DNA from 2 places in the Tessaracoccus yangjingae genome. Region 2 is predicted to be linked to the other one. Evidence: riboswitches for the same ligand, from Rfam matches in the RefSeq annotation. Region 2 holds a riboswitch; the other holds the start of a gene.
What was found. Region 2 has a riboswitch for thiamine pyrophosphate ahead of ACZK5D_RS00815 (thiamine ABC transporter substrate-binding protein). Riboswitches for the same ligand answer to the same signal wherever they lie in the genome.
Positions count from the first base shown of each region.

Region 1: it holds a riboswitch for thiamine pyrophosphate, as region 2 does, so the genes downstream of both, thiM (hydroxyethylthiazole kinase) here and ACZK5D_RS00815 (thiamine ABC transporter substrate-binding protein) in region 2, are expected to answer to the same signal.

Region 1 is NZ_JBUZNN010000008.1:111,986-116,994, forward strand. It holds gene ACZK5D_RS12270 (TenA family protein) at 1-84, opposite strand, end outside; gene thiD (bifunctional hydroxymethylpyrimidine kinase/phosphomethylpyrimidine kinase) at 81-938, opposite strand; gene thiE (thiamine phosphate synthase) at 935-1,615, opposite strand; gene thiM (hydroxyethylthiazole kinase) at 1,612-2,466, opposite strand; TPP riboswitch at 2,460-2,555, opposite strand; gene kbl (glycine C-acetyltransferase) at 2,681-3,889, opposite strand; gene tdh (L-threonine 3-dehydrogenase, zinc-binding type) at 3,898-4,926, opposite strand.
Region 2 is NZ_JBUZNN010000001.1:169,618-174,626, forward strand. It holds gene ACZK5D_RS00810 (ABC transporter permease) at 1-1,306, opposite strand, end outside; gene ACZK5D_RS00815 (thiamine ABC transporter substrate-binding protein) at 1,285-2,337, opposite strand; TPP riboswitch at 2,373-2,479, opposite strand; gene ACZK5D_RS00820 (SpvB/TcaC N-terminal domain-containing protein) at 2,659-5,009, shown strand, end outside.

The DNA.
Region 1 (5,009 bases), on a different contig from region 2:
GAGCGTGTCGATGCGCCCGCGGATGGCGGCGGTGGCGTCCCAGGCCTCGGCGCTGAAGGGCCCCGGGGTCCAGTCGGGGCTCACAGCCACGACTCCACCCGGCCCACGAGGTGGTTCACCGGGCCGTGGCCCTGGTCAGCGGTGCGGCTGAGCCGCCAGCCCGCGCCGGACTCGAGGGCGCGCATGAGGTAGTCGCGCGCCTCCTCCACGGACTCGAGCCGCACGCCGGTGCGCCGGGTGTCGCCCCGGCGGGCCGCGACGGCTGCGATCGCCGAGCTCAGGGTGCAGCCGGTGCCGTGGGTGTGCCGGGTCGCGATGCGGGGGCCGGTCAGCAGGGACAGCTCGTCGCCGTGGGCGAAGACGTCCGTGAGCTCGGTGCCGGTGAGGTGCCCGCCCTTGGCCAGGACGGCGCGGGCGCCGGCGTCGACGAGTTGGCGCGCCTGGCGGATGAGGCCGTTGGTGTCGGTGACGGGCGGTTGGCCGAGGAGGACGGCGGCCTCGGGAACGTTGGGCGTGACGACATCGGCGAGCGGGAGCAGGCGGGTGCGGACGACGTCGACGGCGTCGTCGGTGAGCAGCGCGTCGCCGGACGTGGCGATCATGACGGGGTCCAGGATGATGAGGCCCGCGTGGTCGCGGCGCTCCTCGAGCACGTCGGCCACCGCGTTGGCCACCTCCGCGTTCGAGAGCATGCCGAGCTTCGTGGCGGCGACGGGGAGGTCGTCGAACACCGCCAGGATCTGGTCGCGGACGAAGGACGGGTCGACCGGGCGGGCCGCGCGGACCCCCTGGGTGTTCTGCACGGTCAGACCCGCTAGGGCGGCGGCGCCGTAGACGCCGAGGGCCGTGAACGTCTTGAGATCCGCCTGGATGCCGGCGCCCCCGCTGGGGTCCGAGCCTGCGATGCTCAACGCGATCTTCGGGGTGGTGGTGGTCATCGGGTTCTCCAGAGGGCGAGCAGCCCGGCGGCGGCGGCTCGCGGATCGGGGGCGGTGGTGATGGCGGACACGACGCAGATCCCGTCCACGCCCGTGGCGATGGCCTGCGCCGCGTTGGCGGCGTTGATGCCGCCGATCGCGAGGGTCTTCGCGCGGGCCGCGGTGCCTGCGACGAGCCGTGCGGTGCCGTCGGACCCCAGCGCGGGGGCGGCGTCGGTCTTGGTGGGTGTGGCCCACAGTGGGGAGAAGCCGAGGACGTCGGCCGTCTGGTCCGCGAGCTCGGCGTCCAGTTCGTCCTGGGTGGAGATGCTGAGGCCGATGAGGAGATCCGCGCCGAGGCGGTGCCTGGCCTGCGTGATGTCGCCGTCGTCCTGGCCCTGATGGAAGTGGAGGCCCAGCTCCTCGGCCACGTGGAGGCGGTCGTTGACGACGAGCGCGACGGGGCGCCCCGTCTGATCCTGGGCGCGGCGGGCGGCCTGCACGCAGGCCCTGGCGAGGGCGAGGAACTCGTAGCCGGGGAGGTCCTTGTCGCGGATCTGCACCACCCCGGCGCCGCCGAGGACGGCCTGCTCCACGACGTGCGGGACCCGGTCCGGGCCGCCGGAGAGGGCGGTGTCGGTGACGTAGTAGAGGCGCCAGTCGACGCCGTCGGCGAGGCCGGGCGAGGCCTGTGTCATGCCTGCTCCTCGATGGTGACGAGGGCGGCGACCTCTTCGGGCGTGAGCGCGTGGAGGGCGTCTAGCCAGGCGGTGCGGAAGCTGCCCGGGTGGCGGGCGTGCTGGGCGGCCGTGAGCCCCGCGGCGCCGAAGAGGGCGTGGGCGGCCACGACGGCGTCATGCGCGGCGTGCGTGTCGCGGCAGGCGCCGAGTGTCGCGGCCACCGTCGCGCCGAGCGCGCAGCCGGTGCCGATAACCAGCGGCATCAGCGGGTGCCCGCCGGTGATCCTGGTGGTCTGGGTGGGGCTGACCACCACGTCCACCGGGCCGGAGATGGCCACGACGGCGCCCGTGGCGGCTGAGAGGCTGCGGGCGGTCTCGACGGCGGCCTCCACCTCGTCGGTGGCGTCCACCCCGCGACCTCCGCCGCTGGCGCCGGCGAGGCCCAGGATCTCGGAGGCGTTGCCGCGGATGGCGGTGGGGCGGTGGGCGAGGAGGTCGCGGGCGAGCTGCGTGCGCACGGGGAGGGCGCCCACCGCGACCGGGTCGAGGACCCAGGGGGTGCCCGCGCCGTCGGCCGCCGCCGCCGCGCGGCGCATGCCCTCGTGCTGCTCGGAGAGGCCGTTGCCCACGTTGATGAGCAGGGCGGAGGCGACGGTGGCGAAGATCGCGGCCTCCTCGGGGAGGTCGATCATGGCGGGTGCGGCCCCGACGGCGAGCAGCACGTTGGCGGTGATCTCGGGCACCACGGTGTTGGTCATGCAGTGCACCAGCGGGGTGGTGTCGCGGAGGGCGGCGAGGATGGCGCTCGTGGGGTGCGGTGGGGCGACGTCGGTGGCGTCGCCGGGCGTGGAGGGGGTGGGAATGGTCATGAGAGGTGGCTCCCTTCGCTAGCACGACCTAGATCAGGTGTTGCGGGTGTGTTCTCAGCCCCGACTTCGGGGCACCCCGGCTTCGGCGAGCCTACCAGTGGGCCCTCCCGCCCCGCTGACCGCGAAAAAGTGCCCGCAGTGCCGGTGCCCCCTGCCGGCCTGAGCGTGAAGCCCGTCACTGGGGGACCGTCTCTCCGCGGTTGGGAACCACTGATCAATCGGTCTGAGCCTCGCCGACGGCGGCGCGGGCCGCGACGAAGGCGCCCACCGCGACATCAAGGTCCGCCCGCGACAATCCGGCCGACATCTGGGTCCGGATCCGGGCCGCGCCCCTGGGCACGACGGGGAAGGAGAACGCCCGCACGTACACGCCCCGGGCCAGCACCTCGTCGGCCATCCGCGCGGCGAGGACGGCGTCGCCCAGCATCACCGGGACGATGGGGTGGTCGGACTCGGGGATGTCGAACCCCTCCTCGACCATCCGACGGCGGAAGTAGGCCGTGTTCTCAGCCAACCGCTCCAGCAGGGCCGACGAGGTCTCCAGCAGGTCCAGGCAGGCGATCGTCGCGGCGACGATCGACGGCGCCAGCGAGTTGCTGAACAGGTACGGCCGCGACCTCTGCCGAAGCAGCTCCACCACCTCGGACCGGGCGCACGTGTACCCGCCCGAGGCCCCGCCCAGCGCCTTCCCCAGCGTTCCGGTCAGGATGTCCACCCGGTCGATCACGCCGAAGCGCTCCGGCGTCCCCGCGCCGGTCTCGCCGACGAAGCCCACCGCGTGCGAGTCGTCGACCATCACCAGAGCGTCGTACTCGTCGGCCAGCGCGCAGATCTCGTCGAGCGGCGCCACGAACCCGTCCATCGAGAAGACCCCGTCGGTGGCGATCACGCGGTGCCGCGCCCCCCGCGACGCCTCCAGCTGGGCGCGCAGGTCAGCCATGTCGCGGTTGCGGTAGCGGTAGCGGGCGGCCTTGCTCAGGCGGACGCCGTCGATGATGGAGGCGTGGTTGAGCTCGTCGGAGATGATGGCGTCCTCGGCCCCGAACAGGGTCTCGAACAGGCCGCCGTTGGCGTCGAAGCAGGAGGAGTAGAGGATGGTGTCCCAGCCGTCGAAGCCGTTGCGTCCGGTCCGGAGGAACGCCGTCATCCGCGACTCCAGCTCCTGGTGCTGCGTCTGCGTGCCGCAGATGAACCGCACCGACGCCATGCCGAAGCCCCACCGGTCGTAGGCGCGCTTGGCGGCGTCGATCAGCACCGGCGAGTTAGCCAGCCCCAGGTAGTTGTTGGCGCACAGGTTGATCACCTCGCCGGAGGGGGTGCCCACGTGCGCGGCCTGCGCCGTCGTCAACGGCGCCTCCGTCTTGTACAGGCCGTCGGCGCGCAGCTGCGCGAGCTCGCCGCGGATGTGGTCCAGGAATGCCATGGTGGTCCTCACTCGTCCCAGGTCAGGATGACTTTGCCGGCGTGACCCGCCGCCGCGACATCGAACGCCTCGCGGAACGACGACGCCGGGAAGCGGTGGGTGATGACCCCCGAGATGTCCAAACCCGAGCGCAGCAGCGCGCTCATGGCGTACCAGGTCTCGAAGATCTGCCGCCCGGTCACGCCCTGGATGGTCAGCATGTTGAAGATGATGGTGGAGAAGTCCACCTCCAGCGGCCTCGACGGCGTGCCCAGCAGCGCGATCCGTCCCCCGTGCGTCATGTGCGCGATCATCGACGACAGCGCGGCCCCGGAGCCGGACATCTCCAGCCCGATGTCGAACCCCTCCCGCATGTCGAACCGGTCGTACACGTCGGCCAGGTCCTCGCGCGACACGTTGACGGTGTTTGTCAGCCCCAGCCGGCGGGCCAGCTCGAGCCGCTCGTCGTTGAGGTCGGTGACCACGACGTTGCGCGCCCCCTGGAACTTTGCCACCAGGGCCGCCATGATCCCGATGGGACCCGCGCCGCTGACCAGCACGTCCTCGGCGAGCGCCGGGAACTGCAGGGCCGCGTGGACGGCGTTGCCGAACGGGTCGAAGATGGCCGCGACATCCGGATCCACCGCCGTGTGGTGCACCCACACGTTCGACGACGGCATGGCGAAGTACTCGCAGAAGGCGCCGTCGACGTGGTAGCCGATGCCGCGCGTGTTGCGGCAGAGGTGCCGCTTCCCCGCGAGGCAGGCCCGGCAGCGCCCGCACACGTAGTGCCCCTCGCCGGAGACGAACTGGCCCACCTCGAGCCCGGTCACCGAGGAACCCAGCTCGACGATCTCGCCGCAGAACTCGTGCCCCACCACCAGCGGCGTGGTGACCACCTGCGACGCCCAGCCGTCCCAGCTGTCGATGTGCAGGTCCGTGCCGCAGATGCCGGTGCGCATGACACGGATGAGCACCTCGTTGGGGCCGGGCGTGGGTCGCGGGAGCTCGATCAGCTCCAGCCCCGGGCCGGGCCGCGTCTTCGCAAGTGCCAGCATGTGCCCCATCGTGGCAGATGCGCCCCATGGCCGCCCCCGCAGGGGCGGGATCGCTACCGTGGGGCGAGGGACGCGCCGATCGA
Region 2 (5,009 bases):
CCACGAGCGGCAGCGCCACCACCGCCTGCGCGATCGGGATGAGCACAATGCTCGAACGCAGGTCCAACGGGGGCCGGTTGAGCGTGATGAGGTAGCCGAAGCCGACGGTCACCGCCGAGATCCCGAGCGGCAGCAGGAACAGCCCCTCCAGCGCCGCGAGCGCGTGCCGGGCGTCGCGACGCCGCGGCCGTCGCGAGGCCACCAACGCCACGAGGACGCCGAGCGTGAGGGCGAGCGCCGTGGCGGCGGAGGCGGTGACCATCGTGGTGCGCAGCGCCTCCCACACGCTGGCGCCGAGGTCCCCGGCCGTCGCCAGGCGGGAGAAGTTGTCGAGCCCGAGGCGCCCCTGGAAGTGCAGCGAGCGCCACAGCAGGTTCGCCATGGGCAGGCCGAGCAACAGCACGATCACGGCCGCCGTCACGGTAGCCGCGGGCCAGTCGCGGGACAGCGTGAGCGGGCGTGCCCCGGCGACGTCCGGCTGGAGCCTCAGAGCCCTGGTCATGGTGCTCTGCGCGTGTCCGCTGAGCCAGAGGGTCGCGGTCACGATCACCAGCTGCGCCACCGACAGCGCCGCCGCGGCGGGCAGGTCCAGCAGCTGCGTGGTGAGGAACCAGATCTCGGTCTCGATGGTCTGGAACCTCGTCTCGCCCAGGACCATGACGATGCCGTAGGACGATGCGCTGAACAGGAACACCAGCGACGCGGCCGACAGGAGCGCGGGCGCGAGGGTGGGCAGGGTGACGGTCATGAGCACGCGGGCCGGGGAGGCGCCGAGTGTCGCGGCCGCCTGCGCGAGCCGGGGGTCCAGCCGGGCCCAGAACGTGCCCACCGTGCGCACGACGACGGAGTAGTTGAAGAAGACCATGGCCGCGAGGATGGCGGCCACGGAGCCGCCGAGGCCGAGCCCGCCCAGCAGGCCGTCTTCACGCAGCAGCGACCCGAACGCCACGCCCACCACCACCGTCGGCAGCACGAACGGGACGGCGACCAGAGCGCGGAGAGTGTCGCGGCCGGTGAAGCTGCACCGGTAGAGGAGGTAGGCGCCCGGCAGCCCGAGGACCAGGCAGGCCGCCGTCGTGGACAGGGCGGAGCCCAGGGTGAAGCGGACCGCGCTCCACGTCCTGGGGGAGCCGAAGACCGCGGCGAACCCGTCCAGTGTCCAGCTCGTGCCGTCGTGGAAGCCGCGCGCGATGAGGCTGGCGGCGGGCCAGGCGAAGAACAGCGCCAGGAAGGCGGCGGGGATCGCGGCCGCGATCACCCAGCCGGCCCTCCAGAGCGCACGGTTCAACTCGTGGCGTCCGTCCACGCGCGGATCCACTCGTCACGCGACGCGCCGATCAGGTCCTGCGGCACGTCGATGGGCGCGTCCGGGAGCACCGCGAACCTCTGCCAGACCTCGGGCAGTGGGGTCCCGGGGACGGCCGGGAACATGTACAGGTTCTCCGGGATCGCGGCCTGCACCTCGGGGGTGAGCAGGAAGTCGATGAACTTGGCCGCCCCCACCTCGTTCTCGGCCCCGGCGATCACGCCGGCGTACTCCACCTGCCGGAAGCAGGTGTCCAGGAGGGCCACGGTGGTCGAGGTGTCGCCGGTCACGGTGAAGGCGGGGGAGGTGGCGTAGGAGAGCACGAGGGGGCGGGGGCCCTTGCCGTCGGCGCCGGAGAAGTCCGTGTAGTAGGCGTCGGTCCAGCCGGCGGCCACCTTGGTGCCGTTGTCCATGAGGGCCCGCCAGTAGTCGAGGTAGCCCTCGCCCTTCGCGCCCACCGTCGCGATGAGGAACGCCAGGCCGGGCGACGACGAGGCGGGGTTGGTCACCACCAGCAGGTCCTTGTAGCGCGGGTCGGTCAGGTCGTCCAGCGTCTGGGGCAGCGGGAGGTCGTTGGCCTCGAACCACACCGTGTCGGCGTTGATGCAGACGTCGCCGTAGTCGACGGCGGTGAGGCCCGGGGCCCGCAGCTCCTCAGGGACGGAGGAGGCCGCCTCCGACTCGTAGGGGGCCAGGACGCCGGCCTCGGCGGCGCGGGACGCGAACGTGTTGTCCACGCCGAACACCACGTCGCCCAGCGGCGAGTCCTTCGTGAGGATGAGCTGGTTGACCAGGGCCCCGCCGTCGCCGGGGGTGGTGTAGGTCACCTCGTAGCCCGTCTCCTCGGCGAACTTCGCCTTGAGTTCGTCGGGGAGGGTGAAGGCGTCGTGGGTCAACACCGTGAGGGTGTCGGTCTCGCGGAGCTCGGCGGGGGCCGAGGACGACGAGCCGGTCTCCGGCTGCGGTGACCCGCAGGCGACGAGGGTCAGCGCCACGGCGCCGGCCGCGAGGGTCTTGACGATGGTCTGCATGGTGATGCTCGCTCCTTTCGGAGGCTCGGCGGCAGCCGAGGAGAATTCTCACTCCCTACGCCGGTGCTAACCGGATCAGGTTTGAGGGTCTGCGGCTTGCCCGCACTCTCAGCGCCCGAGTGGCGCTCCCCTGTGTGTGGCCACAAGGCTATACCCAACGCGGGGACGTCCGCGCACCGGTCCGGGAGGGGCGGTGCGACAGTGGTCCTCCAGCGTGGCTCCGCTCAGGCCGGCGGTGAGATAGGGCATTTGCCCGATATCCGTGGGCCGAGGATCTGGGGTGGGGTGTGTCCTAGTCAATGGTTCAACCAGGAGACCTCCATGCCCATGCCCCGCCGTGCGCTCGCCGTGATGTCCATCTTCGCCCTGATCGTCACCAGCGTCGGCGTGGTGCCCGCCACGTCGGTGGAGTCCGGCGGCTCCGGTGACGACGGCATCGCCGCGAGCCAGCTGGCCACCGACACGCTCTCGCCACAGCAGCCGATCTCGCCCCAGGCGTTCGGCGAGGACGACAAGACGGGCCTTGCCCAGCCGGACCCGACGGAGGGACTGTCGCTCATCGAGGCGCCGATCGCCAACAACACCGGCTCGATGGACCTCTCGTACCCGATCGACATCCCCCCGGGTCACGGGATCACGCCGGAGCTGTCGCTGTCCTACACCTCGGGCGGCGGCAACGGGTGGCTGGGCCTCGGGTGGGATCTCGGGGTGGGGGAGGTCGTCGTCGACACCTCCTTCGGCGCGCCGCACTTCGACCAGGCGAAGGAGAGCGAGTCCTACCTCCTCGACGGGGACCTGTTGACCCCCAACGCCAACGGCTCCGCCTGGGAGAACCGCGTGGACGGTTCCAGGGCGGACTATGCGCGGCAGGTGGAGACCGACTTCGACGAGATCATCCGGCACCGTGAGGGGTCCGGCTGGCCCGCCAACTACTTCTGGGAGGTCAGGAGCCAGGATGGCAAGGTGCGCTGGTACGGCGGGAAGCCCGACAGCGGCGGCCCGGCGGTCGCCACCCCGGCCTCGTTCGACGAGGCGTCCGTCGTGCGCAACGAGGCGGGCCACATCGTCGAATGGAAGCTCTCCGCCCAGCGCGACGTGGGCGTCAACCTCATCCGCTACGAGTACCAGAAGGTCGTCTACCAGTTCGACGGCTCGGCCTGGATCGTCAACCAGGGCTGCACCCCGTCCGCAAGCCTCTGCGGTCAGCACACGTTTCTCAGGCAGATCCTCTACACCGACGCCACCGCGAGCGTGACCGACTTCAACGGCGCGCCCTACCGCGTCGAGTTCATCCGCGAGTCCCAGATGCCCGCTCCGGGCGCCGTCCGCCGCGACCCCGTCATCGACGCGGGCCTCGGCTACGTCGACGTCCTCGTCGACCGACTCGCCCGCGTGGAGGTCAGGCACGGGCCCGCGCCCGCCTCCGGCGCCGTGCGCACCTACACCGACATCGCCGCCCGGTACACGTTCGGCTACGCCGAGGGCCGGTTCGGCAAGTCCCTGCTGCGCACCATCACCCAGGGCGTCGACGACCCGCACGTGCACGAGATCGACTGGTACGACGACCTGACCGGCAGCGGCAGCAGCATCGACGGACTCACCGCCCAGTCGACGCAGGACACCAAGTCCGACGTGCGGGACCGCACCTTCCTCGACGAAATCGCGGACGTGTCCGCCCTCGGCGGCGGCGAGTCGAACGGCGGGTCCGGCAACATCTACATCGGCTTCAACGCCGCCGTCCCGCTGAAGACGGGATCCTTCGGCGCGGGGATCGAGTTGAGCGGGGCCGACTCCGCCTCGCTTGTCGAGTGGATCGACCTCAACGGAGACAACCTTCCCGACAAGGTCTTCCAGGCCGACGACGGGGGCATCAAGTTCAGGCTCAACACGAGCGGGCCGGGTGGGCCGAAGACGTGGGACGCCTCGGATGCGGTCAATCTGCCGAGCCTGTCGAAGGACTCGAACTTCGGCTTCCAGGTGTCGTTCGAGGCGTACCCGCTGGTCGCCATCGGCGTGGGCACCGGGCTTGCCTTCTCCTGGAGCCGCGCCTACTTCGCCGACGTCAACGCCGACGGCCTCGTGGACTTCGTCAACAACGGCACCGTGCTGTTCAACCGCCTCGTGGGTGGCATCCCCACGTTCCAGGGCGACAGCGAGGGCACCCCGGTTCCGCTCGGCTCGTCGGCTCTGCCGTCCACCAGCAGCCAGGAGTTGGACGACCTGGTCGAGAAGATGGAGAAGCAGTCCCCGCCCGTCGACACCGTGCGCCGCTTCGTCGCCCCCTACACGGGCAGCGTGCTGATCACAGCCCCCGTGGCCCTGCGCGCCGGGGCCGGCAGCACCGACGGTGTCCGGGTGGCCATCCAGCACGACGGGGACGAGCTGGTCAACGCCACCCTCCCGGTCGGCAGCAGCGCCCCGGCGCTCACCGCGCCGATCCCGCGCTCGGTGACGGCCGGCGACCGTCTCTACTTCCGTGTCGGCTCCATCGACGACGGCGTGGGCGACATCGTCGACTGGGAGCCGGTCGTCGAATACGTGAGCCCGACGTGGCCCGAGTTCGACGCCAACGGGCAGTCCCAGCACCGCTTTGAGGCAGCCGAGGACTTCACCCTCGCCGGCCGCCCGGGCGACTTCGTGGCCCTGCCGCTGGCGGGCACCGTCAACATCGA